One region of the Pseudomonas lyxosi genome, then DNA from elsewhere that is predicted to be linked to it. Evidence: riboswitches for the same ligand, from Rfam matches in the RefSeq annotation. Region 1 holds a riboswitch; the other holds the start of a gene.
The links. A riboswitch is a leader RNA that binds a small molecule or an ion and turns the genes downstream of it on or off. The one in region 1 is predicted to bind cobalamin.
Positions count from the first base shown of each region.

Region 1 (15,089 bases):
CGAGATGGAAAACGCCAAGGACGCCAATCGCTTCGAGAAAATCGTCGAGCGCTGGGGGATTCGCCGCAGCCATCCGCAGTTCTGGTTCTACTTCCATGACCTGAGCCGGTACGTCCATGAGACAGAACCGGTGGAAGAGGGCGTGCTGGACATGAACCGGTACGAGAATCTTTGATCGACCTTTGATGGTGCGCCGGTGTCGGATTTGAATGGGTGGGAAAATGCGGCGATCGGTGGCTTAAAGGCCGGATTGACGGTGAACCGGTGAAGATGGCTATAACCGCTCTTTCCCGACAAAAATACTAGGACTTTGTACGGCGCGATGATTGGCGTAAACTGCGTCCAAGCCTGCGAGGAGTTTCCATGACCGCTATTACCATTACCGACGCCGCTCACGATTATCTGGCTGATCTGCTCTCCAAGCAGAACACCCCAGGCATCGGCATCCGCGTCTTTATCACCCAGCCTGGCACCCAGTACGCCGAAACCTGCATTGCTTATTGCAAGCCGGGCGAAGAAAAACCTGAAGACACGGCGCTGGGGCTCAAAAGCTTCACCGCTTACATCGACTCGTTCAGCGAAGCTTTCCTGGACGATGCGGTAGTCGACTACGCCACAGACCGTATGGGCGGCCAGCTCACCATCAAGGCACCAAACGCCAAAGTACCGATGGTCAGCGCCGACAGTCCGGTCAACGAGCGTATCAACTATTACCTGCAAACCGAGATCAACCCGGGGCTGGCCAGCCACGGCGGTCAGGTCAGCCTGATCGATGTGGTCGAAGACGGCATCGCCGTGCTGAAGTTCGGTGGTGGTTGCCAGGGCTGCGGCCAGGCAGACGTCACCTTGCGCGAAGGCATCGAGCGTACCTTGCTCGAGCGCATTCCCGAGCTCAAGGGCGTTCGTGACGTCACCGACCACACGCAGAAAGAAAACGCCTACTACTAAGTAAGGTGTTCGCTGCAGACATAAAAAAACGGCGCCCCGTGAGCGCCGTTTTTTTATGGGTGATAGATAACCTGTGGCTCAGGGACGGAAGAGATGCGCATGCCCCGCGCGATACAGCGATGACTCACTGAAGTGATCACTGCCCAAAACCCGGCCCACCAAAATCAACGCCGTGCGCCGAAACCCCTTGGCTTCAACCTTCGCGGCAATGTCTTCAAGCGTCCCCACCACCCAGTCCTGATCCGGCCAGGTCGCCCGGTGAATCACCGCGATCGGGCAGTCCGCGCCGTAATGCGGCAGCAATTCGGCCAGGATTTTGTTCAGATGATTGACCCCCAGATGGATCGCCATGGTCGCCCCGTGCTGCGCCAGGCTGCCGAGCTCTTCGCCGGCGGGCATCGCGGTCTTGTCGGCGTAGCGGGTCAGGATCACGCTTTGCGACACGTCCGGTAACGTCAGTTCCGCGCCCAGAAGCGCCGCGCAGGCCGCTGTGGCCGTGACGCCGGGAATGATTTCAAACGGGATGTCGAGTTCGCGCAGGTAGCGAATCTGCTCGCCAATCGCACCATAAAGACTCGGGTCGCCAGAGTGCACCCGGGCCACGTCCTGGCCCTTGGCATGGGCGGATTTGATCAGCTCGATGATCTGTTCCAGGTGCAGCTCGGCGCTGTTGACCACCTGTTCGGCGCGATGGCCATCCAGCACGGCGGCGGGCACCAGGGAGCCGGCATAGATGATCACCGGACAGCTGCGAATCAGCCGTTGGCCTTTGACCGTGATCAGTTCCGGGTCGCCGGGACCTGCGCCAATGAAGTAGACGGTCATCGTCGGTTCCTGTGAGAAAAAGGGGCTGGGCAAGGCTTCAGATGAAGATTGCTCATGATCGATGGCGGGGATTATCGGGGATTTTATGCAGCGCCGGCCAATGCCAAGGTGGCCTGGGCATATTTTTGTCGGGAGATCAGTAATTTTGCCGGTGCCTGGGCCAGGTGTTCGGCCAGGGCCAGGGCGGCACTTTCCGCGACGCCGTAGCAGCCGGTGCGTTCGAACGCGATGTCTGAACGATGGCTGAGTTGCGGTTGATAGACAGCCAATTGTTCACAGCTGAAATACTGCAAGGGTAACGCAAGCTGTTCGGCCAATTCGATCAAGCCAGGCTCTTCGCGCTTCAGGTCGATGCTGGCCAGGGCCTTGACCTGGTGAAGTTCGATTTTATGTGCCTGTAACGCCTGATCGAGCAGCGCCCGCAGCGTGCTGACGGGGCAGCCGCGCTGGCAGCCCAGGCCGACCACTAACGTCGGCGCTGTGCTGATCTCAGTCATGCGTGGTATTGACCATCGCTTTTGCGGCGGAACAACCAGGCACTGATCAGGCCCAGGGCCAGCCAGAATGCCACATTGGTCAGCTGCGAAGCGATTTTGAACTGAGCTTCCAGGGCTTGCGGAGCCATCATCGAGTGGACTTCCGGTTGTGGTGCGCCGATCACATGAGGAACAGCCAGAATGGCCACGCCGAGCACTTTCATCAGCCAGTGACGGCTGAACACGATCAATGCGATGCCGACCGCGGTGGAGGCAGCCGTGCCGATCCACCAGATTTGCCGCTGCGCCAAATCAGCGGCGGCAGTGCCCGGCAGCTCAGGCGGCAGACCGAGGGTCGGTGCCAGCACGAACGTCGCGTAACCGGCCAGGCCCCAAAGCAGGCCTTGGGAGGTTTTGGTCGGTGCGCGCAAGGTGTAGAGAGCGGCCAGCATCAGGGCGAAACCGACAGCGACCACCAGGTTGCCGCCGGTGGTGGACAGCACGCGCTGCCAGCCGTCTTCCGGTTCCCAGGCTTCGGCGTCGTGGGTGTGAGCGGCGACAGTACCCGGGGCGTGTTCGTGGACTTCAACAGCAGCCGGCTCGGACTTTTCGTAGGTCTCGGCCTGCAGAATCAGCGGAGCCACCCAGAAGCTTTGCAGCAGGGTCAGCAACAGGGCGGCCAGCAGCCCGGTGAACCCTGCGGTTTGCGCAATACGCTTGATCATGTCAGCAGGTCTCAATGGCACGGGAATGCAGAGCTGTGGCGAGTATCGTGAGCGGCGTTGTGCACCGCTTCGATGTGCGAGAAACCGGCGAAATACACCAGGCACGCGCCCAGAATTGACGCGCATACGGCGACGGTCAGGCGCTGGCTCAAGGTCGTGGTCGTGCTGGCGGTGCTGTGGTCGGTACTGCTGATGATCGACATGGCGCTTCCCTCTGGTCTGTCAGCGGGTGAAATAGAGCGCATGGAAGACCCCTGCGAGTCGGGCACGCAGAGGTTCAAACAGCGCCCGCCCACCGCGGGTTTGTTATTCAGTGATCGTAATGGTCACTTTGTGTTGCGGGCCGGTCTCCGGGCTCACGAGGGGCGCTGGCTTTCGCCTTGACCTGCAAGCATCACCTTCCCATGCCGAACTGCTGGCACAGTGGATCTGACGCTTCGCTCGCTTACCGTTGCGGGGGCAGCACCGGACTGACATGACTTTAGAGTAAAGCACATGATTCACCGGTTTCCCGTTTCACCCTGTGAAGGGCACCCGTAACAAGGCGTGTAGGAGAGCATGGGCGGGGGTTGGGCGTCAATTGGCATGGGTTCTCAATTGGATGTCGCGCTGCTCCTCAGACATTGACCCGCCCCCAGACGATGCGTAGCCTTGCGCTTTCGAGGTTCTTCGGCGTCTGCCGAAGCTAAGAAGGGAACGCGGTCGATGCCGCGGCTGCCCCCGCAACTGTGAACGGTGATGTTCGCTGCCACGCCACTGCAAACCCTGTGCAACGGGTTCGCGGGAAGGCGCAGCGAATGCCAGGCCCACAAGCCCGGCACACCGTCAGCCAGGAGACCTGCCTCGACACAGATTCTCACTACAACCGGGCGGGGTGATCCGGTGGCGAACTCTTCCGCGCGCGCCCGTCGCAGCGATTGTCGTCCCGTATGCCCGCCACCTTGCCAAAGGGCATCCGATGAAAACACTGGCCAAACTCCCCGTCACCATCGTTACCGGCTTCCTCGGCTCGGGCAAAACCACCTTGCTGCGGCACATGCTCGACAACGCTCAGGGCCGTCGCATTGCGGTGATCGTCAACGAGTTCGGCGAGCTGGGCATCGACGGCGAAATCCTCAAGCAATGCTCCATCGGCTGCACTGAAGAAGAAGCCAACGGCCGCGTCTACGAGCTGGCCAACGGCTGCCTGTGCTGCACCGTTCAGGAAGAGTTCTTCCCGGTGATGCGCGAATTGGTCGCCCGTCGCGGCGACCTCGACCACATCCTCATCGAAACCTCGGGCCTGGCCCTGCCAAAACCGCTGGTGCAAGCCTTCCAGTGGCCGGAAATCCGCAGCGCCTGCACCGTTGACGCGGTCATCACCGTGGTCGACAGCCCAGCGGTCGCCGCCGGCACCTTCGCGGCTTTCCCGGACCAGGTCGATGCCCAGCGCAAACTCGACCCGAACCTGGACCACGAATCGCCACTGCACGAGCTGTTCGCCGACCAACTGGCCAGCGCTGACCTGGTAATCCTCAACAAGGCCGACCTGATCAGCCCTGAAGACCTTGCCCGTGTGCGCCTGGAAGTCGCTGAAGAACTGCCGCCTGCCGTAAAAGTCATCGAAGCCAGCAGCGGTCGTGTGCCACTGGACGTGCTGATCGGCCTTGGCGCCGGTTCTGAAGAACACATCGACAGCCGTCACAGCCATCACGATCACCACCATGAAGGCGAAGACGATCACGACCACGATGCCTTCGACTCCATCTCCATCGAACTGCCGCAAGCCGACGAAAGCCTGCTGCTGGACGCGCTGACCCAACTGGTGGTCCAGCACGGCATCCTGCGCGTCAAAGGTTTTGCGGCGATCCCGAACAAACCGATGCGCCTGCTGATCCAGGGCGTGGGCACGCGTTTTGACAAGCATTTCGACCGTCAGTGGGGCGCCGACGAAGCGCGCACCACGCGTTTGGTGCTGATTGGTCAGGAGCTGGACGCCACTCTGCTTGAAGCGCAATTGCGCGCTGCGCTCAGCGTTTAAGCCATGCACCTGCTCAGGACCCAGCCCGGCGGTTTCGTGTCGGATGACAACATTGCCGACCTTGGACAAACCCCCGCCGAGCTGGTGATCCTGTGCAGCGGCGACTCCAGCCTCGCGCTGCTCGCCGAAGCCGCGCAGCAGTTGCCCGACGATTACCCCAGCGTGCGCCTGGCCAATCCGATGCAGGTGCAGAATCACGCCTCGGTCGATCTGTATGTCGACGAAGTGCTGCGCCACGCCAAGGTCGTTTTGATTTCGCTGCACGGCGGCATCGCCTATTGGCGCTATGGCATCGAGCAACTGGTGCAACTGTCGGAGCGCGGTGTGCAGCTGATTCTGGTCCCCGGCGATGACCGCCCAGACCCGGAACTCAGCGAGCTAAGCACGGTGGGCGCGGAAGACCGCGACCGCCTCTGGCAATTTCTGCGTCAAGGCGGCATGAGCAATGCCCTGGATTTCTTCCGCTGCCTCGCCAATCGTTGGCTGGACCGCGACTACGCCTGGGCCGATCCGCAAACCCTGCCGCGCACAGCGATCTACCACTCGCAAAAAAGCCCCGCTGAACTGAAGGATTGGCAAGCCGACTGGCAGGCCGATCAACCGGTCGCGGCGGTGCTGTTCTACCGCTCGCATTTGCAAGCGGCCAACACAGGCTTCATCGATGTTTTCTGCCAGCGTTTGCAGGCGGCAGGGTTGAATCCGTTGCCGATTGCCGTGGCGAGTTTGAAAGAGCCCGGCTGCCTGACGGTGGTCGAGGACCTGTTGGAGGAAGTCGAAGCCCGCGTGATTCTCAACACCACCGGTTTCGCGCAATCCAGCCCCGAAGCGCCGCACCTGCGACCGTTTCGCCGCAACATCCCGGTGATCCAGGCGATCTGTGCCCAGGACAACGAACCCGGTTGGCGCGCCAGCGAACAGGGCCTCGGTCCACGCGATCTGGCGATGCACATCGCATTGCCGGAACTGGACGGGCGGATCATCAGCCGACCGATCAGCTTCAAAGACCTGGCCTGGCGCAGCGAGCGCAGCCAATCCGATGTGGTCTGCTATCGACCACAACCGGAGCGCATGGATTTTGTCGCCGAACTGGCGCGGCGCTGGATCGATCTGGCGCGTGTGCCCAGCGCTGAAAAACGCATCGCTCTGATCCTCGCCAACTACCCGACCCGCGACGGGCGTATTGGAAACGGCGTCGGCCTCGACACGCCGGCCGCGGCGCTGAACATCCTGCGTGCGCTGCATAAAGAAGGTTATCCGCTGCCGGCCGAGTTGCCTGATAGCGGCACCGCGTTGATCCAGCAATTGCTCGGTGGCGTCAGCAATGACCTCGACACCCTCGACCAGCGCCCGTGTATGCAAAGCCTCGCGCTGGATGACTACAACCTGATGTTCAACGCCTTGCCCGAATCCAATCGCCAAGCCGTGCTGGAGCGGTGGGGCTCGCCCGAAAACGATCCGATGTTCCGTGGCGGGCGAATGATGATCGCCGGGCTGCGCTTTGGCCTGACCTTCGTCGGCATCCAACCGGCGCGGGGTTATCAGGTTGATCCGAGCGCGGTGTATCACGACCCGGACCTGGTGCCGCCTCACGGTTATCTGGCGTTCTACTTCTGGTTGCGCAACACCTATGGCGCCCACGGCGTGATCCACGTCGGCAAGCACGGCAACCTTGAATGGTTGCCGGGCAAAGGCGTCGGGCTGTCGGAGCATTGCTGGCCGGATGCGCTGCTCGGTCCGCTGCCGAACATCTATCCATTTATCGTCAACGATCCGGGCGAGGGCGCCCAGGCCAAGCGCCGTACGCAGGCGGTGATTATCGATCACCTGATGCCGCCGCTGACCCGCGCCGAAACTTACGGCCCGTTGCGCAACCTCGAATTACTCGCCGACGAGTATTACGAAGCGCAATTGCTCGATCCGCGCCGCGCCCGGGAATTGCAGCGCGACATCCTGCAACTGGTGCGCGATACGCACATCGACCGCGAACTGCAACTGGACGAAAAGCTCGACAGTGATGCCGATGCGGCGATCTGGTTGCCGCGTCTGGACACCTATTTGTGCGACTTGAAAGAGTCGCAGATCCGCGACGGTCTGCATGTGTTTGGCGAGTCGCCGACCGGGCGTTTGCGTATCGATACGTTGTTGGCGTTGCTGCGCATTCCGCGTGGCGATGGGCGTGGTGCGCAATCGAGTCTGCTGCGGGCCTTGGCCAAGGCGTTCACGTTGGGCTTCGATCCACTGGATTGTGCGCTTGCCGAGCCTTGGATCGGGCCGCGTCCGATTGAACTGCAAACCCTCACCGATGAAGTCTGGCGCACAGCAGGTGATACCCGCGAACGTCTGGAACTGTTTGCCGGGCAACTGATCGAGCAAGCCTTGATCACTGAGGTTGAGCAACTGAGCGAGCCCGGCTGGTCAGAGGTGAAAGCCATCGTCGACAGCCTGCGTGAAGTCGTCGCCCCGCGTCTGGACGCCTGCGGCCCGGCGGAAATGCGCGGTCTGCTCGACGCCCTCAGCGGCCGCTTCGTGCCGGCCGGCCCGAGCGGTGCGCCGAGTCGCGGACGGCTCGACGTGCTGCCAACCGGGCGCAACTTCTACTCGGTGGACGTGCGTAACCTGCCGACCACCACCGCGTGGCGTATCGGTTTCCAGTCGGCCAACCTGATTCTTGAACGACACCTGCAGGACCACGGCGATCACCTGCGTCAGCTCGGCCTGTCGGTGTGGGGCACCGCGACCATGCGTACCGGCGGCGACGACATCGCTCAGGCCATGGCGCTGATGGGCGTGCGCCCGGTCTGGGCCACGGGCAGTCAGCGGGTCGATGACTTCGAAATTCTGCCGCTGAGTCTGTTGGACCGTCCGCGCGTGGACGTGACGTTGCGCGTCTCCGGATTCTTCCGCGATGCCTTTGCCAATCTGATCCGCCTGTTCGACGCCGCCGTGCAAGCGGTCGCCGCCCTCGACGAGCCGGACGACCTCAACCCCTTGGCCGCCAAAGTGCGTGCCGAGCGCGAAGCGTTGATGCAATCGGGGCTGGATGAAGACTCGGCCAAGCGTCAGGCCGGTTGGCGCATCTTTGGTGCCAAACCCGGTGCTTACGGCGCGGGCGTGCAGGGCGCCATTGATGGTCGCCTGTGGCAAAGCCGCGACGACCTGGCCGAGGTTTATCTGAACTGGGGCGGCTACGCTTACGGCGGTTCTGACGAAGGCACCGCAGCGCGAGAGCAGTTCGCCCAGCGCCTGAGCCAGGTTCAGGCTGTGCTGCAAAACCAGGACAACCGTGAGCACGACTTGCTCGATTCCAACGACTATTACCAGTTCCAGGGCGGCATGCTCGCGGCGGTGGAAAGCCTCAGCGGTGAAGCGGCAGCCAGTTACCATGGCGATCACAGCCAGCCGGACTTGCCGAAGATCCGCACGTTGAAGGAAGAGCTGAACCGGGTGATTCGCTCCCGGGCAGCCAATCCGAAGTGGATCGACGGCGTGAAGCGCCACGGCTATAAAGGCGCGTTTGAACTGGCGGCGACGGTCGATAATCTGTTTGCGTTCGATGCCACTACGCAGCTGATCGACGATCACCAGTATGCGTTGCTGGCGGATGCGTATTTGCTGGATCCGGCGACCCGGGATTTTGTTCGTGAGCATAATCCGCATGCGTTGCGCGACATGACCGAGCGGATGCTGGAAGCGCAGCAGCGAGGGATGTGGAAGGAGCCGGGCGAGTATCGGGAGGCGCTGGAGAATTTGTTGCTGGATATAGAAGAAGACGGGTAGCTGACCGTAGCTGATCGTTCCCACGCTCCGCGTGGGAATGCAGCCCGGGACGCTCCGCGTCCCATCCAGAGCCGAACGCGGAGCGTCCGTTGAGGCATTCCCACGCGGAGCGTGGGAACGATCAATCACCGACCATGATGAGAAACCCGACATGACCGACACCCCGCATTTCCCGCTGTCCGCCGTGGTCGGCGCTGACGATCTGAAACTCGCCCTGTACCTGACCGCCATCGACCCGAAAATCGGCGGCGTTCTCATCGAAGGCCCCCGCGGCATGGCCAAGTCAACGCTGGCCCGAGGCCTGGCCGACTTGCTCGCCAGCGGCCAATTTGTCACCTTGCCGCTCGGCGCCACCGAAGAACGGCTGGTCGGCACGCTCGACCTGGACGCCGCCCTGAGCGAGGGCCGCGCACAGTTTTCCCCCGGCGTACTGGCCAAGGCCGACGGCGGCGTGCTCTACGTCGATGAAGTCAACCTGCTGCCCGATCACCTGGTGGACCTGCTGCTGGATGTGGCCGCCAGCGGCACTAACCTGATCGAGCGTGATGGCATTTCCCATCGGCATTCGGCGAAGTTCGTGCTGATCGGCACCATGAACCCGGAAGAGGGTGAGCTGCGTCCGCAATTGCTCGACCGCTTTGGCCTGAACGTCGCCCTCAGTGGTCACACAGCACCAACCGAGCGCGGGCAGATCATCCGGCGACGGCTGGATTTCGACAGCGATCCCCAGCGCTTCTGCGCCGAATGGGAAAGCCAACAGCAGTCGCTGCGCGAACGTTGCCAGAACGCGCGCAGCGCGCTGGCAAGCATTCCGCTCGACGATCATGCGCTGGCGCAGATTACCGAGCGCTGCTTTGCCGCCGGCGTCGACGGCTTGCGCGCTGACCTGGTCTGGTTGCGCGCGGCGCGTGCCCATGCAGCGTGGCGTGGGGCGGGCGCTATCGCCGAGGAAGATATCGACGCGGTCGCCGAGTTTGCCTTGCGCCATCGCCGCCGTGAGCCATCGCCACCGGCGCCGCAACAAAGTCAGCCGCCTTCTACCCAGCATTCCAACCCGAGCGAAGGCCAGGGCCAATGGGGTGAAATGCCCGCCCAGGCGCTCCCGGTCGGCGCACGCCGTGAAGTGCCGAGCTGGCCAAAAAAGCCCTAGGCATTCGCCCTCGATCTGACGCGGGGGCGAATGCCAGACCCCGCGCCGGACGACTGGACAATGGTAAACAGGGTAAACGTCACGCAGCACGCAGCGGCTCGATCAACTGGCCGGGCACATTGCTGAACGGCCGCCCGCGTCAACGCGACGATGTCTTGTTTCACCTGCGCACCCGTTCGCCCCACGAACTGTGGCTGGTGATCGTCGACGCCTCGGCTTCGACTCGTCGCCATCAGGCGTTGAGCGATGCCAAGGGCTTGCTCGCGCAACTGTTCGACGATGCCTATCGCCAACGCGCGCGCCTGGCGTTGCTCACCGCCAGTGGTCATGTGCCGAAATGGCAAGTGCAAGGGTTGAAAGCCTCCGCCGGTTTACGCAACTGGCTTGATGGCCTGGGAGCCGGCGGTGGTACGCCGTTGCTGGCGGCGCTGGGTGAGGCAGGGCGCTGGCTGACGGTCAGGCAGAAGCGTTTTCCGGCGGAGCATCAGCGCTTGTTGCTGGTGACCGATGGCCGATTGAAGGACTGGTCGATGTTGCCGGCGCTTGATTGTCCAGGGCTGTTGATTGACATCGAGCGCGGGCCGATTCGACTTGGGCGGGCTAAGGTGATGGCTACCGAGTTGCAGGCCGAGTATCGGCATATCGATGATATGGAGTGAACCGGAAAGATCACAGGAGTGAGTCATGCGCGTTCTAGCCGTCAACCATCAGGATGATTTTCGCGTCAAGGCCTACGCCGGCACCAATGGCGTGCTGTTGGCCATGGACCTGGCCGAACACCGCCGCAAAGGCCTCTTGGGTTTCGCCATCGAAAAACAGCAAGGCCCTAAGCCCTGGCTGTTCCTGTTCAACAGCCTGACCTTCCCCGGCAAGGTGCATACCTTTCCCCAGTTTCACGCCACCCCCAGCGACATCGCACCGTTGCAGAAATTTCGCTGGGCCGATTACGCGGTCAATCCGGGGATGACGATCCATTACCGAATCCACCTGGCCTACGGCAGCGTTGATGCGCCGCAACTGGGTGAATTCCTGGAAGTGACGGTCACCTCCGACAATGGTCAGCCGAATAACCAAAGTGTGATCTTCAATCGCGCGGTGGCTGCCAGCCAGGCGTTCCAGCGCAAGTTTCCCGAACTCGACGCGATGATCAGCGCCAACAAGAACCTGCCCATCGAAGCCTGGCCGGATGTCCCGCGGCAATGGCTGGAAAACGGTTTGCTCGGGCGTTTGCTGGGGTTTATCGAGCGTGCGGCGGATGGCCAGTGGGCGCTGGACATTGCCATCTACGAGTATGAATTGCAGGCCATTGTCGATGCGGTCAATGCCGCGTTCGAGCGTGGGGTAAACGTTCGAGTCCTGTATCACGCTCAACCGGGCGATGAAGACACCACCATGAACGAGGCCAGCCTGGAAAAAATCCCGGCAGAGAACAAGCGCGGGCGGGTCACCCACAATATCTTCCACAACAAATTCATGGTGCTGAGCCGGCTCGACGCAGCGGGGCAGCGTCAGCCCGAATCGGTGCTTTGCGGCAGCACCAATTTCACGCCCAACGGCGTTTACCGCCAGGCCAACGTGGTGCATGTGCTGGACGACGCACGCGTCAGCGCCAGCTATCTGCACACCTTCGAGCAGGTCTGGGCAAACCCGGCGGATGTCGGCGCCACCCGAAACTGGATCACCCAAAACAATCCGATGGATTCGCTGCAGCCGATGTTCGCCGGTTTCTCTCCGCGCTCGGGCAAAGGGGATCTGCAAGCGTTCGTCGAGATCATCAACGCGGCGAAAAAAGACGTGCTGTTCGTCACCGCGTTCGCCTTGCCCGACGACATCCTGAACGCCTTGCTCGGCCAGCCCCACGACGACATTTTGCGTTACGGCCTGCAAAACACCGCCAGCCGCATCACCGGTTTCCACGCCGACCGCACCGCCGAATTCGCCGCCACCGCGCTGCTCAACACCGGGCTGGAAGGCTGGCTGCGAGAGAATATGAAAGGCCAGAAGGGCAACCTGTTGGTGCACACCAAAGCCGTGGTGACGGACTTCACCAGCGATGCGCCGACGATCATCAGCGGCAGCCACAACCTCAGTGCCGCGGCCAGCAATGGCAATGACGAGAACTACCTGATCATTCGCGGTGATACCGATCTGGCAGACCGTTATGGTCTGGAACTGCTGCGGTTCTACGAGCATTACCGCTTTCGCTACTTCGCCAGGAAACTCGCGCTCAAGCAGGTCCATCCGTTGGCGGCGGATGACAGCTGGACCGATGATTACTATCGCGCGGGGGATTTGCGGATGCTGTCGAGAGTGCGCTTCTCGGGGCGATAAGCGCTATGACCTGTTCATCGCCTGCCGGTACTGACGAGTACGCCGGACGATGTACACGCGATCGAGAATCAACGCCCATAGCGCCGAAACATCGGGACGGGTCTTGCGCCCACGGCTCAGGCGATTGAGCTGGAATTTCACGACGGCCATGCTCGCCAGTGCCGCCAGGGGTTTGCGCTTCCAGCGAATCGGCGGCAGTTGCGGGTGACTGTTCTGACCTTCGCGCCAGCGTTTGACCAGTTGAGGTTCCAGCGCCAGCGCCGTGCCGATCCCGGCCATGGCGATGCCGCTGTCGAGCACCTGTTCGACGATCGCCAGGCGTCGAATCCCGCCCGTCACCATCACCGGCATGTTCGCCACACTGGCCAATTCTCCGGCCATCTCCAGAAAGTACGCTTCACGCGCCAGGGTCCGACCATCCCGGGCCTCGCCTTGCATGGCAGGGGCTTCGTAGCTGCCGCCGGAGAGTTCCAGCAGATCGATCGGTTGATCGTTTAGCCACTGGATGACTTGCCGGGCATCGTCCGCGTCGAAACCGCCGCGCTGGAAATCCGCGGAGTTGAGCTTCACCGCCACGCAAAATGTCGGCGACACGGTCTTGCGCACGGCGCTGACTACCGCCAGCAACAAGCGCGCGCGATTTTCCAGAGAACCGCCCCAGCGGTCGGTTCGGCGGTTGGTCAAGGGCGAGAGGAACTGGCTGATCAGATAACCGTGCGCGGCATGAATCTGCACCCCGGTGAAACCGGCCTTTTCCGCCAGGGCGGCGCTGGTGGCGAAACGTTGGATGACCTCTTCGATGTCGCGCTCGCTCATGGGTTTGGGTTCGGCAAACATCTTCGAGAACGCGCCCAGGTCCAGTGCCACCGCCGAAGGCGCCAGCGCTTGCTGGCCGAGGTTGGCCATGGTCTGACGGCCAGGATGATTGAGCTGCATCCAGAACTGCGCGCCACCGGCCCGACCGATGCTGGCCCATTGGCGAAAGCGTTCAAGGTGCCGCTCATCTTCCAGTACCACACCACCGGGGCCGGTCATGGCGCGGCGGTCGATCATTACGTTGCCGGTCAGCAACAGGCCGGTTTCGCCTTCGGCCCACGCCTGATACAGCCGGAACAAGGCCTCTGCGGGTGCCTGTTCGCTGTCAGCGAGGTTCTCTTCCATCGCGGCTTTGGCGATGCGGTTGCCGATGGTCTGGCCGTTGGGCAAATTCAATGCTTGGAAGGGCGACATGCTTGACTCCTCATCAGTGATGAGTAGAGGCTAAGCTTAAAGTTAACTTTAATGTCAAGCAGGCAAATGAGGCCTAGATGAAGATTGGTGAATTGGCGCAGTTAAGCGGGTTGAACGCGTCGCGCATTCGGTTTTACGAGGCTCAGGGTTTGATTCGGCAGGTGGAACGCCGGGCCAACGGTTACCGGCATTACCCCGACCAAGCGTTGCAAACCCTGAAAATCATCCTTTGCGCCCAGCAGGCCGGGTTCAGCCTGGAAGAGTTGAAGCAGTTGTTGCCGGACAGCGCGACCGGTGAGTTCAAGCAGGACGAATTGCTGGCGGGGCTTACGCGCAAAGTCGAACAGATCGAAGAGATGCAGCTGCACTTGGCGCACAGCAAGGCGCAGCTGTTGGAGGTGATCGACAACATTCAGTCGCGGCCCGAGCGCATGGGTTGCGAAGCGAATGCCCAGCGGGTATTGGCGAGGTTCAAGCCTTAGCGCCGAGGGTTGCAGTCGAGGGGGCAGGGATCGGATTGCGCATCAGCGTGCCCACCACCAGCGCACCCAGCAATGCCAACAATCCCGCGACCCACAACAACAGACTGAAGCCGCCGACGAAGGCTTGGCGGGCCAACGGCTCGACCACGGTGCGCGCGGTTTCCGGCAACAGGCCCATCGCCGCCGTCATATCGCCGGCCACCACCCGTGAAGCAATGCTCTGTGTTTGATCGAGCCATTGCGTGCCATGCTCCGACAGACTGGTGCGCAACAACAGCTCGGTATGACTGGACAGCAACGCGCCGAACACGCCGATGGCCAGCACGATGGCGCTGAAACGCATGGTGGTGCTCATGCCTGAGGCCATGCCGGTGCGCTCCCGTGGCACGCAAGCCATGATGTTCTTTTGCGTATCACCGTTGAGCAGTCCGGCACCGGCGCCCGTCACGGCAATCGCCAGGGCGAAGGGCAGGTAACCGCCGCTGCTGACCGCCCAGGCACTGAGCAGGTTGCCGCTGCCGACCAGGGTCAAACCGGCGGCCATCAATGTGGCGGGGGCAAATCGACTCGCCAGACGTACGCCGATGCGCGGGCAAATCAGCATCGTCAGGGCAAACGGCAACATCCCCAGGCCTGAAGCGATGGCCGAGAAACCCAGGCCGTTTTGCAGGTAGAACGGCAGCAGGGTCATCATCACCTGGGCGCAACCGGCGTAGGCAAACATGCCCAAGAGCGCGCCGATGAAGCGTGGATGCTTGAACAGTTGCAGGTCGACCATCGGCCGCCGCTGCATCCGTTCAATCACCACGAACAGCCCCAGCAACAGAGCGCCACCGATCAGCCGGGCGTAGGTCAGCGGGTTGCTCCAGCCGATCCGGTTCGCCTCGATCAGGCCCCAGATCAGGCACAGCAAACTCGCACTGAACGCCAGGCTGCCCCAGGGATCGAGGCGGGCGGACTGAGTGTCGCGGGACTCCGGCACGGCGCGCCAGACCATCACCATCAGGAACAAACCGACGGGCAGGTTAAGGTAGAAAATCCAGCGCCAGCCCAGGTATTCGGTGATCAGCCCGCCGACCGTCGGCGCGGCGGTCATCGCCACCCCCATGCACGCGCCCCAGAACG
Region 1 covers NZ_CP180481.1:5,523,649-5,538,737, reverse strand. Annotated here, with positions in the region: gene ACMXYI_RS25375 (fatty acid cis/trans isomerase) at 1-175, shown strand, start outside; gene nfuA (Fe-S biogenesis protein NfuA) at 364-948, shown strand; gene cobM (precorrin-4 C(11)-methyltransferase) at 1,027-1,773, opposite strand; gene ACMXYI_RS25360 (cobalamin biosynthesis protein) at 1,857-2,270, opposite strand; gene ACMXYI_RS25355 (CbtA family protein) at 2,267-2,974, opposite strand; gene ACMXYI_RS25350 (CbtB domain-containing protein) at 2,986-3,177, opposite strand; cobalamin riboswitch at 3,299-3,527, opposite strand; cobalamin riboswitch at 3,620-3,834, shown strand; gene cobW (cobalamin biosynthesis protein CobW) at 3,933-4,994, shown strand; gene cobN (cobaltochelatase subunit CobN) at 4,998-8,771, shown strand; gene ACMXYI_RS25335 (ATP-binding protein) at 8,923-9,921, shown strand; gene ACMXYI_RS25330 (vWA domain-containing protein) at 10,041-10,580, shown strand; gene ACMXYI_RS25325 (phospholipase D-like domain-containing protein) at 10,606-12,252, shown strand; gene ACMXYI_RS25320 (NADH:flavin oxidoreductase/NADH oxidase family protein) at 12,256-13,482, opposite strand; gene ACMXYI_RS25315 (MerR family transcriptional regulator) at 13,560-13,964, shown strand; gene ACMXYI_RS25310 (MFS transporter) at 13,954-15,089, opposite strand, start outside.

Region 2 (15,089 bases), 840 kb from region 1:
CTGACCCCGTTCCTGATCGCGTTGCTGCTGGCCTATCTGTTCGACCCGCTGGTGGATCGGCTGGAGAAGGCCGGTCTGTCTCGGACTTGGGGCGTGGTGGCGGTGTTTGCGCTGTTTACCTTGATCTTCACGACACTGCTGTTGGTGTTGGTGCCGATGCTCGCCAAGCAGTTGTTTCGTTTGTACGAACTGACGCCGCAGATGCTCGATTGGTTGCAGCACACCGCACTGCCGTGGGCGCAATCGAAATTCGGACTGTCGGATAATTTCTGGAAGTTCGACAAGCTCAAGGCTGCGATCAGTGAGCACATGGGCCAGACCACTGACATTGTCGGGGTCGTTCTGAGTCAGGCGACGGCCTCCGGCCTCGCATTGATTGGCTTGCTGGCGAATCTGGTGCTGATCCCGGTGGTGGTCTTCTATTTGCTGCGGGACTGGGACCTGATGATGGCCAAGATCCGCAGCCTGCTGCCCCGTGATCGCGAAGAGCGCGTTGTGATCCTGGCGGGTGAATGCCATGAAGTGCTGGGTGCATTCGTGCGCGGGCAGTTGCTGGTAATGGTGGCGTTGGGTGTGATCTACGCGGCCGGCTTGATGCTGGTAGGGCTGGAGCTGGGGCTGTTGATCGGTTTGATCGCCGGTCTGGCGGCGATCGTGCCGTACATGGGGTTTGTCATCGGGATTGGCGCGGCCTTGATTGCCGGTCTGTTCCAGTTCGGCGGCGATCTGTATCCCATGTTCGGTATCGTCGCGGTGTTCATGGTGGGGCAGGCGCTGGAAGGCATGGTGCTGACGCCATTGTTGGTGGGGGACAAGATCGGTCTACACCCGGTGGCGGTGATCTTCGCGATTCTGGCGGGGGGCGAGCTGTTCGGTTTTACCGGTGTGCTGCTGGCGCTGCCAGTGGCGGCGGTGATCATGGTGCTGGTGCGCCATGTGCATGATTTGTATAAAGATTCGGATATGTACAGCGGTGGTGATGAGCCAGAGATTTAAGAGGGCCTGATCAAGCATGGCGGGCAGCCTGGTTCATTGCCAGGTTGACCCGAATCCCTCGCGCGGCTGTCACATGCGCCGCCAAAGAAACTGTCATAAAACCAGTGCGTTAACGCAAACCTTTGATTTTGCTTGTGGTCTGTCGCATTGTGCGACCCGCCTCACGGGTATAAACTTCGCAAACTTTACACAGAGGCCACTAACGGTTCCTTTGGAACTGTTCAGTCAGCATGAAACCGATTCAGCTGCCCCTAGGTGTGCGTCTGCGTGATGACGCTACCTTTATCAATTACTACCCAGGCGCCAATGCCGCTGCACTCGGCTATGTCGAGCGGCTATGCGAAGCCGACGCCGGCTGGACCGAAAGCCTGATTTATCTCTGGGGCAAGGACGGGGTAGGGCGTACGCACTTGTTGCAGGCGGCCTGCCTGCGCTTCGAGCAACTGGGTGAGCCGGCGGTGTATTTGCCGTTGGCCGAACTGCTTGATCGCGGCATCGCCATCCTCGACAACCTCGAACAGTACGAACTGGTCTGCCTGGATGATTTGCAGGCGGTGGCCGGTCGGGCGGATTGGGAAGAGGCGTTGTTCCATCTGTTCAACCGTTTGCGTGACAGCGGTCGACGCCTGCTGATTGCCGCTTCGACATCCCCGCGTGAACTGCCGGTGAAGCTGGCGGACCTCAAATCCCGACTGACGTTGGCGCTGATCTTTCAGATGCGTCCACTCTCCGACGAAGACAAGTTGCGTGCCTTGCAACTGCGCGCCTCTCGTCGCGGTCTGCACCTGACCGATGAAGTCGGGCATTTTATTTTGACCCGCGGTACGCGCAGCATGAGTGCACTTTTCGAGCTGCTTGAGCGTCTCGATCAGGCTTCCCTTCAAGCTCAGCGCAAGCTGACAATTCCCTTTCTGAAAGAAACGCTAGGCTGGTAAAGCCAAGGCCTGTAGCGGGTTTTGGCATATTTCAGGCGTCAAGAAATCCGCTTTCCTACAGGGTTGCAGGCTGCGCGAGTGTCTAAAACGGGCTTAAGCGCTTAGATGTAAACGCGAAACCAAGAAGTCACATAAAGTTCGATTGAATTTGCAAATGAGGATGATAGTAGGCATAGTCTCGGCTTCTTTAGAACTATCAGCCACGGTCGTGCCCATGCTAAATCGCTTTGCACCCCTCGTGCCCCTCGCACTCGTCACCCTGTTGTTCGGTTGCGCTGCCCACTCTCCAGTGTCCCAGCAAGAGCAACAACAGCAGGTTAAAAATTCTGCTACTGCCCAATCTTCCGCTCTTTATCAGCAAGCTCTTTTCCAGGAAGAGGCGGCCACCGAAAAAGAACTGGCAGACTTCGCCGGCGGCAAGTCGTACCAGCTTCCGGTTCTGGCTGACAGCATCCTCGAACGCGGCATGTCCCTGATCGGTACCCGTTACCGTTTCGGCGGCACCTCCGAAGCTGGCTTTGATTGCAGCGGCTTCATCGGTTACCTGTTTCGTGAAGAAGCCGGCCTGAACCTGCCACGTTCCACTCGCGAAATGATCAACGTCGACGCTCCGCTGGTTTCTCGCAGCAAACTGGAGCCGGGCGACTTGCTGTTTTTCGCCACCAATGGCCGTCGCGGCCGCGTCAGTCACGCCGGGATCTACCTGGGTGACAACCAGTTCATCCATTCCAGCAGCCGCCGCAGCGGTGGTGTCCGGATCGATAGCCTGGGCGACAGCTACTGGAGCAAAACCTTCATCGAAGCCAAGCGCGCACTGGCGATGGCACCGACGATCGTCACGGCTCGCAAGTAAGCGGACTTTTTGTAAGGTGAACTTAAAGTCTTACTTGAAGTTTGCCACGTAGCAGCTAGAATCCTGATCTATTATTGATGGCAAACCGCCTGCGTCCTGCGCAGGCGGTTTTCTTTTCTGCGCCCCCTGCAGAAAAAGCCGCAGCCAGATCAGGATGCTCTGCATATGTCGACGTCGGCCCGCCTCGCAATCATGTTCTTCGCAGCGCTGCTCAGCGCCTGCGCCAGCCGTACACCGCCACCTTCGCCGGTGGTTCGCGCTCCCATTATTTTCAGTTCCTCCCAAGCATTCTCCCCTGAGGCAGAAGACGTCTTGTTCCGCGCGCTCGGCCTGGTGGGCACACCGTATCGCTGGGGTGGTAACACGCCGGATTCGGGTTTCGATTGCAGCGGGCTGATCGGTTATGTCTACCGTGACGTCGCCGGCATTTCTCTGCCGCGTACCACGCGCGAGATGATCAGCATGCAGGCGGCCAGCGTGGGCAAGGAAGGTCTGCAAACCGGCGACCTGATCTTCTTCGCCACCAATGGCGGTTCTCAGGTCAGCCACGCCGGGATCTACGTCGGCGAAGGTCGCTTCGTCCATGCGCCCGCCACCGGCGGCACGGTGAAGCTCGACAGTTTGTCCAAAGCTTACTGGCAGAAAGCCTATCTGAGTGCCAAGCGCGTCTTGCAACCTGAGCACTTGGCACGCAACCCCTAAATTGCAGAGGTTGTCATGACCGCTCGCACACTCAATCTCGACGATTCCCTGTATCAATACCTGCTCGACGTTTCCCTGCGCGAAACGCCGCTACTCAAGCGTTTGCGTGACGAAACCCAAGCGCTGCCCATGGCTCGCTGGCAGGTGGCGCCCGAGCAAGGTCAGTTCCTCGCGCTATTGGTGAAGCTCACCGGCGCCAAGCGTCTGCTGGAAGTGGGCACCTTCACCGGTTACAGCGCCTTGTGCATGGCGGCTGCATTGCCGGATGACGGTTCTCTGATCTGCTGTGACATACCCGGCGACTACAACACCACTGCACGGCGTTACTGGCAGGAAGCGGGGCTTGCCGAGCGGATCGATCTGCGTCTGGCGCCCGCGCTGGAAACCTTGGCTCAGCTGAATCAGCAAGAGCCATTCGACCTGATCTTCATCGATGCCGACAAAGCCAACTACCCACGCTATCTGGAGCACGCATTGCGTCTGCTGCGCGTCGGCGGTCTGGCGGTGTTCGATAACACACTGTGGAGTGGCCGGGTGCTTGAGGACAATCCCGAAAGTGAAGACACCCGAGCCATCCAGGCGCTCAATCGCGCCTTGAAGGATGACTCGCGTGTGGATCTGTCGCTGTTGCCGTTGGGTGATGGGTTAACGCTGTGCCGCAAGCGCTAAGCGTTTACTTGGCCGCCGATACGCGCCACACCTTATTGCCCACGTCATCCGCCACCAACAAATCCCCTTGCTGATCAATCACCACGCCCACTGGCCGGCCCATGGCTTTCTCATCTGCGTTGAGGAAACCTGTGAGCACATCGATCGGTTGCCCAGTCGGTTTGCCTCCCGCGAACGGTACAAAAATCACTTTGTAGCCACTGTGTGGTTTACGGTTCCACGAGCCATGCTGGCCGACGAATGCCCCTTCCTTGAACTGCGCCGGCAGCTTGTTGCCTTCAGCGAACGTCAGGCCCAACGATGCGGTATGCGGCCCGAGCGCGTAGTCCGGCGCAATGGCCTTGGCCACCAGCTCGGGGTTTTGCGGCTCGACGCGGATGTCGACGTGCTGACCGTAATAACTGTAAGGCCAGCCGTAGAACCCGCCGTCCTTCACTGAGGTGATGTAGTCCGGCACCAGATCACTTCCGATCTCGTCGCGCTCGTTGACCGCTGTCCACAATGCGCCGCTCCGAGGTTCCCAGGCTAGCCCGTTTGGATTGCGAATCCCCGAGGCGAAGATCCGATGGTTGCCGGTGGCGCGATCCACTTCCCAGATCGCCGCGCGACCTTCTTCCTTGTCCATGCCGTTTTCCGCAACGTTACTGTTGGAACCCACCGTGACGTACAGCTTGCTGCCGTCCTTGCTGACGATGACGTTTTTGGTCCAGTGGTGATTCAGCGTACCGCCCGGCAGGTCGATCACCTTCATCGGCTGCGACTTGATCGCCGTCTCGCCGTTTTCATAGTGGAAGCGCAGCAAGCGATCCGAGTCGGCGACGTACAGGTCATTGCCGACCAGGGTCATGCCGAAGGGTGAGTTGAGGTTTTCCAGGAACACCGTGCGGGTTTCGGCGATGCCGTCGTGGTCCTTGTCCCGCAGCAGCGTGATGCGATTCGGGCTCGGCACTTTGGCGCCGGCACGGCCCATGACTTTTCCCATGACCCAACCGCGAATGCCTTTGCCGTCATCGGGTTTGGGTGGTGCGTTGGTTTCGGCCACCAGCACGTCGCCGTTGGGCAACACGTAAAGCCAGCGCGGGTGATCGAGACCTTCGGCAAAAGCCGCGACTTGAGTCCCTGTCGCGGCGATGGGTTTCGTGCCGTCCGGCCAGCCGATCGCCGGGGCGATGTTCACCGTCGGGATCAGGGTTTTGTTCGGTTCTGGCAGCTTGGGCGATGGGCCGATGCCGTCGGAGACTTGCAGCCTGGCGGTTTCACCACAGGCGGCAAGCCCTCCGGCGAGCACGATAACGAGAGCGAGCTGGGGCTTGCGCATGCTGATCTTCCCTATGAATGCATTGACCTAATCAGTAGAGAAGCACAGGTACGCGATGGTTCAACCGGTCAGCCGCGGGCTTCCTTGAACAGCACGGCAATGCCGGGGTGATAGTTGCCGGCTTCGTTGCGCAACTTGCGATAGGCGTAGGGGAAGTACCAGGCCACCGCGCAGGTGTGTTCCTTTTGCAGGTCGTCGACCATGTCCTGGAGTTCTTCCGGGGTGGCGCTTTGTTGAGCTTTTTGTGGCGCGACGAACAGGCAGCCGAGTTTCAGGTCGCTGGCGTAGCTGATGCGTTTGGCATCGCTGGTGATGTCCTGCAAGGCTTGAGTCAGGTTCAGGCTGTTGACGCGTGGCCAGCGTTGAGTGGCTTGAAGGTACGCGCGCTCTTCGCTGGTCGCGATAAACAGATCGGCGCGGCCATTGCGTTCGCCTTCTTCGGTCTGTTTACGGGTTGGAGTTTGTTGCAGCGTGACCATTTCCGCCATCCAGGCCGCGGCGGAAAGCAGGCTCAGGTTGGCTTTTTCGTCGAACCAGTAAGGCGTGTCGTTATCGCCGCGCACGGCGTTGTAGCGGTCGATACAGTCAAACCAGCGTTCCAGCACCGGGCGCAGGAATTCCAGCTTCGGATTGCTGATGATCATGCCTTGCATGTGGCTCACCCTTGTTATTGTGTTGTGAGATTGTGGCTCTTTGATATCACTGCTGAGAGTGTGGCACAAGATTGGCGTCAGATAATTGATCGACGGCAGTTATTCGCTAGCAGGCCGCCCGTCTTCAATTGACGCTCCATCCCCAACCCTCTAACCTTCGCGGCTTGTTTCAGGTGCTCTGTGACCTTGGTCGACAGAGTGAAACAGGGAAGCCGGTGAGTGACTCTCTTCAAGCGACGAAGAGCCATGATCCCGGCGCTGCCCCCGCAACGGTAAATGAGTGAAGACTGCGCGAGGGCCTGTCATCAGTTTTTTCCTATACCGCGTTGAGGTCTGAAAGCGGACCAGGCAAGGCGCAGTCCGCTGGTAATGGTTGTTCCCTTGCCAAGGACTGCAACGCAGTCTGGTCCGCTTTCAGACACAACCCGAAGGGCCGGGCCTGCTGTGGCGCGGTATAGGAAAAAGCTGATGACAGGCCCTAGCCACTGTGTCGTATGACATGGGAAGGCGCGCAGTCAGGCAAAATGCCGCTCATGAGCCCGGAGACCGGCCTGATCCATCCAGCGGCATCACGGTGGGCGATGCCAGGCTTTTTGCCGTCTATTCTTGTGCCTGCCCGCCGTTATCCAGCCTCAACGGAGAGCTCCCCCATGACTGATACCCCCGATCGTGACGAACGTCATCTGGCGCGCATGCTGCGCAAAAAAGCCGTGATCGACGAACGCATCGCCAATTCCCCGAATGAATGTGGCCTGCTGCTGGTGCTGACCGGCAACGGCAAAGGCAAAAGCAGCTCGGCCTTCGGCATGCTCGCCCGGTCCATGGGCCACGGCATGCAGTGTGGCGTGGTGCAGTTCATTAAAGGGCGCAGCAGCACCGGCGAAGAACTGTTCTTCCGGCACTTTCCGGAACAGGTGCGTTTTCATGTGATGGGTGAGGGCTTCACCTGGGAAACCCAGGATCGCCAGCGTGACATCGCCGCCGCTGAAGCCGCGTGGGCGGTGTCCCGCGAATTGTTACGTGATCCGTCGATCGGCCTGGTGGTGCTGGATGAATTGAACATTGCGCTCAAGCACGGTTATCTGGATCTCGATCAAGTGCTCAGCGACTTGCAGGCCCGTCCGCCAATGCAGCACGTGGTGGTCACCGGTCGTGGTGCGAAACCGGAGATGATCGAACTGGCCGACACCGTCACCGAAATGGGCGTGATCAAGCACGCATTCCAGGCCGGGATCAAAGCGCAAAAAGGCGTCGAGTTGTGAGCTGCACTTTATGAATAGCCATCGTCATTGCCCGGCGGTATTGATTGCCGCGCCGGCTTCCGGTCAGGGCAAGACCACCGTCACCGCCGCGCTGGCCCGTTTGCATCGCAATCAGGGGCGCAAGGTGCGCGTGTTCAAATGCGGCCCGGATTTTCTCGACCCGATGATTCTCGAGCGCGCCAGCGGTGCGCCGGTGTATCAACTGGACATGTGGATGGTCGGCGAGCAGGAAAGCCGTCGACTGTTGTGGGAAGCCGCCGGCGAAGCCGATCTGATCCTCATCGAAGGCGTCATGGGCCTGTTCGACGGCACGCCGTCCAGCGCTGATCTGGCACGACATTTCGGTGTGCCGGTGCTCGGTGTGATCGACGGCACTGCCATGGCCCAGACCTTTGGCGCACTGGCCCTGGGGCTGGCGCGTTATCAGCCGGACTTGCCGTTTGCCGGTGTGCTGGCCAACCGTGTCGGCACCCTGCGTCATGCGCAATTACTTGAAGGCAGCCTCACTGAAGGTTTGCGCTGGTACGGCGCCTTGTCCCGGGAAACCGGGATCGAATTGCCGAGTCGACACCTCGGTCTGGTTCAGGCCAGTGAGTTGAACGATCTCGATCTGCGCCTCGATGCGGCGGCCGATGCACTGGCCAGCAGCTGCGAGGTCGCGCTGCCACCAGCGGTGGAATTCGCCGCCCCTGATGTGATCGCTGCCGAGTCGTTGCTGGCTGGTGTGCGGATTGCTGTGGCCCGTGACGAAGCGTTCGCCTTCACTTACGGCGCAAGCCTGGATCTGCTCCGCGCCATGGGCGCTGAGTTGCTGTTTTTCTCGCCGATCCGTGACACGCAATTGCCGGAGGCAGACAGCCTCTATCTGCCGGGCGGTTATCCCGAATTGCACCATGTGGCGCTGTCACAGAACACCACGATGCTGGCCGCAATCCGCGCTCACCATGCGGCGGGGAAACCGTTGTTGGCCGAGTGCGGCGGCATGCTGTATTTGCTCGATTCGTTGACCGATGTCGAGGGCACTCGCGCTGAATTGGTCGGCTTGCTGGCCGGTGATGCGGTGATGCAAAAGCGTTTGGCCGCGCTGGCGTTGCAGGCGGTCGAGTTGCCGGAAGGTTCGTTGCGCGGGCACACCTATCACCATTCGCTGACCAGCACCGAGCTTGAGCCGATTGCTCGTGGCCTGAGCCCTAACGGTGGGCGAGGGGCAGAGGCGGTTTACCGCGAAGGGCGGATGACCGCGTCCTACGTGCACTTTTATTTCCCTTCCAATCCCCAGGCGGTGGCGGCGTTGTTCAAGCCATGAACCCAGATGATCTAGCGTTCAGCGAAGCTGAGCGTGCGGCGGTCTACCGAGCTATCGGCGAACGCCGCGACATGCGTCATTTCAGCGGCGGCACCGTCGAGCCCGAGCTACTGCGGCGCCTGCTCGAAGCCGCGCATCAGGCACCGAGTGTCGGCCTGATGCAGCCCTGGCGGTTCATCCGCATCAGCGATCGAGCCTTGCGCGGCAAGATCCAGTTGTTGGTGGAAGAAGAACGCATCCGCACCGCTGAAGCCCTCGGCGAGCGCACTGACGAATTCATGAAGCTGAAAGTCGAAGGCATCAACGACTGCGCCGAGGTGTTGGTCGCTGCGCTGATGGACGATCGCGAGCGCCACATTTTCGGCCGTCGCACGATGCCGGAAATGGACATGGCCTCGCTGTCCTGCGCGATCCAGAACCTCTGGCTGGCCTCCCGCGCTGAAGGATTGGGCATGGGCTGGGTCTCGCTGTTCGAGCCGCAAGCACTGGCGGACTTGCTGGGTTTGCCCGCCGGAGCCAAGCCGTTGGCCGTTCTTTGTCTCGGCCCGGTCAAGGAATTCTATCCGGCGCCGATGCTGGTACTCGAAGGCTGGGCGCAGGCGCGTCCACTCAGTGAGCTGCTGTATGAAAATTATTGGGGAGTGAGTCAATGAGTGTGGCGTTGTTGAGTGTCGCCGCGGTTGCGCTGGATGCGCTGCTGGGTGAACCCAAACGCTGGCATCCGCTGGTGGCGTTCGGCCGTTTTGCCGACCGCATCGAGCAACGTTTCAATGGTGAAGGTCGTGGCTGGCGTAGCCATGGTGTCACCGCTTGGGTGATTGCAGTGTTGCCGTTGACCTTGCTGGCCACGGCGTTTTCCTGGGCGCCCTATGTCGGCTGGATCGTCGAGATTCTCGTGCTCTATTGCGCCCTCGGCATGCGCAGCCTCGGTGAACACGTCGAGCCGGTGGCCAAGGCACTGCGCAGCGATGATCTGGACGAGGCGCGCAAACGTGTCAGTTATCTGGTCAGCCGCCAGACCAGCGAACTGGATAAAACCGAAGTCGCCCGCGCCGCCACAGAATCGGTGCTGGAGAACGGCAGCGACGCGGTATTCGCTGCGCTGTTCTGGTTTGCCGTGGCCGGCGCGCCTGGCGTGGTGCTCTACCGTTTGAGCAACACGCTGGATGCGATGTGGGGTTACCGCAACGAACGCTTCGAGCGTTTCGGCTGGGCCGCGGCAAAGATCGACGACGTCCTCAACTACATTCCTGCACGCCTGGTGGCATTGACCTACGCGCTGCTGGGCAAAACCCGACTGGCGCTGAAATGCTGGCGCACCCAGGGGCCGACCTGGGACAGCCCGAATGCCGGTCCGGTGATGGCGGCCGGTGCCGGTGCGCTCGGTGTCGAGTTGGGCGGGGCGGCGATTTATCACGGTGAACTGCATCAGCGTCCGCCACTGGGCGAAGGCATGCCGGCGGACGCCGACTCCATCGACCGTGGCTGGCAATTGGTCCAGCGCGGGGTATGGTTATGGTTGCTGATCCTCTGCGTGGGGGCTGAATTTTATGCTTGAGCACGGTGGTCGGTTACGCAAGGCGGCGCTCGATTACGGCATCGCCGAAGCCAATTGGCTCGACCTGTCCAGCGGCCTCGCACCCTGGCCGTTTCCGGTCCCGGAGATTCCGTTGCGGGCCTGGGCGCGTTTGCCGGAAACCGATGACGGTCTGGAGCAGGCGGCCTGTGATTATTACGGTGCCGCTCAGGTGCTGCCGGTGGCCGGCTCGCAAATGGCGATCCAGTTGCTGCCGCGTTTGCGCCGGGTCGGCAAGGTCGGCGTGCTCTCGCCGTGTTACGCCGAACACGCCGAAGCGTGGCGCCGTAATGGCTACATCGTGCGTGAAGTGCTGGAGCAGGAAGTCGACTTCTTTCTCGACAGCCTCGACGTGCTGGTGGTGGTCAACCCGAACAATCCCACTGGCCTGAGCCTGACGCCGAGTCGTCTGCTCGACTGGCACTCGCGATTGACCCAGCGCGGTGGCTGGCTGGTGGTGGATGAGGCGTTCATGGACAACACACCGCAGCTGAGCCTGGCACCTTTTGCCAATCAGGTCGGGTTGATCGTGCTGCGTTCCTTCGGCAAGTTTTTCGGCCTGGCCGGTGTGCGCCTGGGTTTCGTGCTGGCCGAGCGCAAGTTGCTCAAGTTGCTGGCCGAGCAAGTGGGGCCGTGGGCGGTCAGCGGACCGACGAGGGTGTTGGGGCAGGCCTGTCTGCGGGATACCGAAGGGCATGCCCGGCAACGGGTTCGCGCTGATGAAGCCAGTGAGCGTCTGGCACTGCTGCTTGAACAGCACGGCTTCAAGCCCCAGGGCGGCTGCGCCTTGTTTCAATGGCTGATCACCGACCGCGCCGAAGCCCTGCATGAGTTCATGGCCCGGCGCGGCATTCTGCTGCGGTTGTTCACGAACAACAGCAGCCTGCGTTTCGGCTTGCCCGCCGATGAAGCCGACTGGACACGTCTCGCGCAAGCGTTCGAAGCCTACGCCAAGGAAACCCAATGACTACGTTGATGGTGCAAGGCACCACTTCCGACGCCGGTAAAAGCACGCTGGTGACGGCGTTGTGCCGCTGGGTCACGCGTCAGGGCGTCAGCGTCGTGCCGTTCAAGCCGCAGAACATGGCGCTCAACAGTGCCGTGACCGCCGACGGTGGCGAGATCGGTCGCGCGCAAGCGGTGCAGGCTCAAGCCGCCAACCTTGAGCCGCACACCGACATGAACCCGGTGCTGCTCAAACCCAACAGCGACACCGGCGCCCAAGTGATCATCCATGGTCGCGCGGTCACGACGATGAACGCGGTCGCGTATCACGACTACAAAGCCATCGCCATGCAAGCAGTGCTGGCTTCCCATGAACGGCTGAGCGCGGCGTATCCAGTGGTCATGGTCGAAGGCGCGGGTTCGCCGGCCGAGATCAATCTGCGTGCCGGTGACATCGCCAACATGGGCTTTGCCGAGGCGGTGGATTGTCCGGTGGTGTTGATCGCCGACATCAATCGCGGCGGCGTTTTTGCGCATCTGGTGGGCACGCTGGAACTGCTGTCACCCAGCGAGCAGGCGCGGGTCAAAGGCTTCATCATCAACCGGTTTCGTGGCGATATCGCTTTGCTGCAACCGGGGCTCGACTGGCTGGAAGCGCGCACCGGCAAACCGGTGATCGGCGTTCTGCCTTACGTGATGGACCTGCACCTGGAAGCCGAGGACGGCATCGATCAGCGTCAGACCGACAAGGCCGACCAGGTGCTGAAAGTGCTGGTGCCGGTGCTGCCGCGCATCAGCAACCACACCGACTTCGATCCGCTGCGCTTGCATCCGCAGGTGGATCTGCAATTTGTCGGCCCCGGTCAGGCGATTCCGCCGGCGGACCTGATCATTCTTCCCGGCTCGAAAAGCGTGCGCAGCGACCTCGCGTACCTGCGGGCCAATGGCTGGGACATCGCGATCAGTCGTCATCTGCGTTATGGCGGCAAAGTACTGGGGATTTGCGGCGGTCTGCAAATGCTCGGCGAGCAGGTACACGATCCGCTGGGCCTTGAAGGCGCACCGGGTTCCAGCGCCGGTCTGGGCTTGCTGGCGTTCGAAACCCAGCTCGAAGAAGAGAAGCAACTGCGCAATGTGCGCGGGCGTCTGGCACTGGAAGACGCGGCGGTCAGCGGCTATGAAATTCATGCCGGGGTGACCACCGGGCCGGCGCTGGAAAACGCCGCGGTGCAGCTGGACGACGGTCGCTGCGACGGTGCGCAAAGTGTGGACGGGCAGATTTTCGGCACCTATCTGCATGGGCTGTTTGAATCGCCCGCGGCGTGCAGTGCGCTGTTGCGCTGGGCAGGTTTGCAGGCTGTGCAGGACGTGGATTATCACGCGTTGCGTGAGCGCGATATCGAGCGGCTGGCGGATCTGGTGGAGAAGCATCTGGATACCGGGTTGTTGCGGGAACTCTGTGGGTTTTAAAGAGGGGTTATCACCATGCTGCAACTGATCCTCGGCGGCGCCCGTTCCGGCAAAAGTCGCCTGGCTGAAAAACTCGCCTCCGACAGCGGTCTGGCAGTGACCTACATCGCCACCAGCCAACCCCTCGACGGTGAAATGAACGAGCGGGTGGCCCATCACCGCGCCCGTCGTCCAGCCGAATGGGCGTTGATCGAAGAGCCGGTGGAACTCGCCCGCATCCTGCGCGAAACCGCCAGCGCCGATCAGTGCTTGCTGGTGGATTGCCTGACGTTGTGGATGACTAATCTGCTGATGCTCGACGACACCGAGCGGCTGTCGGCCGAACGTGATGCTTTGCTGGACTGCCTGGCGTCGTTGCCGGGTGAAATCATTTTTGTCAGCAACGAGACCGGAATGGGTGTCGTGCCGCTGGGCGAATTGACTCGCCGCTATGTCGATGAAGCCGGTTGGCTGCATCAAGCGTTGGCCGAGCGCTGTCAACGCGTCGTCCTGACCATCGCTGGTCTGCCCATGACTTTGAAAGGAACTGCGTTATGACTCAATCCTGGTGGCTTAACCCGTGCAAACCGATCGATGCTCAAGCGGTCGAGCAGGCGCAAGCTCGTCAACAGCAGTTGACCAAACCGGCCGGCTCCCTCGGCCGGCTTGAGTCGGTGGCCGTGCAATTGGCCGGTATGCAGGGGCAGGTCAAACCGAGTCTGGATCAGCTGTGGATCGCGATTTTTGCCGGTGACCATGGCGTGGTCGCTGAAGGGGTGTCGGCATTTCCTCAGGAAGTCACCGGGCAGATGCTGCACAACTTCGTCAGCGGTGGAGCGGCGATCAGCGTGTTGGCGCGGCAACTCGGGGCCTCGCTGGAAGTTGTCGACCTCGGCACGGTGACGCCGTCGTTGAATTTGCCGGGTGTGCGTCACTTGAACATTGGCCCGGGCACGGCGAATTTCGTCGAAGGTTCGGCCATGACCTCGGCTCAGGGCGAACTCGCTTTGCAGGCCGGCCGCGACAGCGTGCAGCGCGCCATCGCGGCGGGTGCGCAGTTGTTTATCGGTGGCGAGATGGGCATCGGCAACACCACCGCAGCCAGCGCGTTGGCGTGTGCCTTGCTCGATTGCCCGGTGGTGCATCTGGCGGGGCCGGGCACGGGTTTGAATGCGGCGGGTGTCAGCCATAAAGCTCAGGTCATCGAGTGCGCTTTGGCGTTGCACAGCGCTCAACGTGGCGACGCACTGCAAACCCTGTTCAACCTCGGCGGTTTTGAAATCGCTGCATTGGTCGGCGCGTATCTGGCGTGTGCCCAGGAAGGCGTTGCGGTGCTGGTGGACGGTTTCATCTGCAGCGTTGCGGCGTTGGTGGCGGTGCGCTTGAACCCTGAATGCCGTCAGTGGCTGTTGTTCGGTCATCGCGGCGCCGAGCCGGGTCATCGTCATGTGCTGGAAACCCTGAACGCCGAACCGCTGCTGGACCTCGGCTTGCGTCTGGGCGAGGGCAGCGGCGCGGCGTTGTCCGTGCCGTTGTTGCGTCTGGCGTGCGACCTTCACGGGCAGATGGCGACTTTCGCCGAGGCCGCCGTGGCGGACCGTCCGGCATGACCTTGCACCTGGACCTGTTGCGTCACGGTGAAACCGAACTCGGCGGCGGTTTGCGCGGTAGCCTCGACGATGCGCTGACTGAAAAGGGCTGGGCGCAGATGCGCGCGGCGGTGGTCGAGCAGGGGCCTTGGGATCGTTTGATTAGCTCGCCGTTGCAGCGGTGTGCGCGGTTCGCCGAAGAACTCGGCGCACAGCTGGGTTTGCCGGTGCAGTTGGACAAAGACCTGCAAGAGCTGCACTTCGGCGCCTGGGAAGGGCAGAGCGCCGCCGCGCTCATGGAAACCGATGCCGAGGCGTTGGGATTGTTCTGGGCCGACCCTTATTCGTTTACACCGCCTCAGGGTGAGCCGGTGGTGGATTTTTCGACGCGGGTGTTGGCAGCCGTTGAGCGCTTGCAGGCTACCTACGCCGGCGAGCGAGTGTTGCTGATCAGTCACGGCGGGGTCATGCGCTTGTTGCTGGCTCAGGCGCGGGGATTGCCTCGTGAGCAGTTGCTCAACGTCGAAGTCGGGCATGGCGCGCTGTTTTCGCTGTCGGTCGAATCCGGCGTGTCGTTAAAGGAAGCGATCTGATCATGTTGCCGTTCTGGATCGCCCTGCAATTTTTGAGCAGTCTGCCGATTCGTCTGCCGGGCATGCCGGCGCCACAGGAGTTGGGGCGGTCGCTGCTGTTTTATCCGCTGGTCGGCCTGCTGTTTGGCGTGATCTTGTGGGCGTTCAACTGGCTGTTGTTCGGCACTCCGTTATTGCTTCATGCCGCGCTGTTGCTGACGGTTTGGGTATTGCTCAGCGGCGCGTTGCACTTGGACGGCCTGG
Region 2 covers NZ_CP180481.1:6,363,137-6,378,225, reverse strand. Annotated here, with positions in the region: gene ACMXYI_RS29245 (AI-2E family transporter) at 1-996, shown strand, start outside; gene hda (DnaA regulatory inactivator Hda) at 1,227-1,931, shown strand; gene ACMXYI_RS29235 (C40 family peptidase) at 2,146-2,784, shown strand; gene ACMXYI_RS29230 (C40 family peptidase) at 2,950-3,486, shown strand; gene ACMXYI_RS29225 (O-methyltransferase) at 3,502-4,155, shown strand; gene ACMXYI_RS29220 (PQQ-dependent sugar dehydrogenase) at 4,160-5,473, opposite strand; gene ACMXYI_RS29215 (hypothetical protein) at 5,542-6,126, opposite strand; cobalamin riboswitch at 6,281-6,443, shown strand; gene cobO (cob(I)yrinic acid a,c-diamide adenosyltransferase) at 6,777-7,388, shown strand; gene ACMXYI_RS29205 (cobyrinate a,c-diamide synthase) at 7,399-8,694, shown strand; gene bluB (5,6-dimethylbenzimidazole synthase) at 8,691-9,347, shown strand; gene cbiB (adenosylcobinamide-phosphate synthase CbiB) at 9,344-10,252, shown strand; gene cobD (threonine-phosphate decarboxylase CobD) at 10,245-11,237, shown strand; gene ACMXYI_RS29185 (cobyric acid synthase) at 11,234-12,685, shown strand; gene cobU (bifunctional adenosylcobinamide kinase/adenosylcobinamide-phosphate guanylyltransferase) at 12,701-13,222, shown strand; gene cobT (nicotinate-nucleotide--dimethylbenzimidazole phosphoribosyltransferase) at 13,219-14,274, shown strand; gene cobC (alpha-ribazole phosphatase family protein) at 14,271-14,846, shown strand; gene ACMXYI_RS29165 (adenosylcobinamide-GDP ribazoletransferase) at 14,849-15,089, shown strand, end outside.
Region 2: linked by a shared signal. The riboswitch ahead of cobO (cob(I)yrinic acid a,c-diamide adenosyltransferase) and the one ahead of ACMXYI_RS25350 (CbtB domain-containing protein) in region 1 are both predicted to bind cobalamin.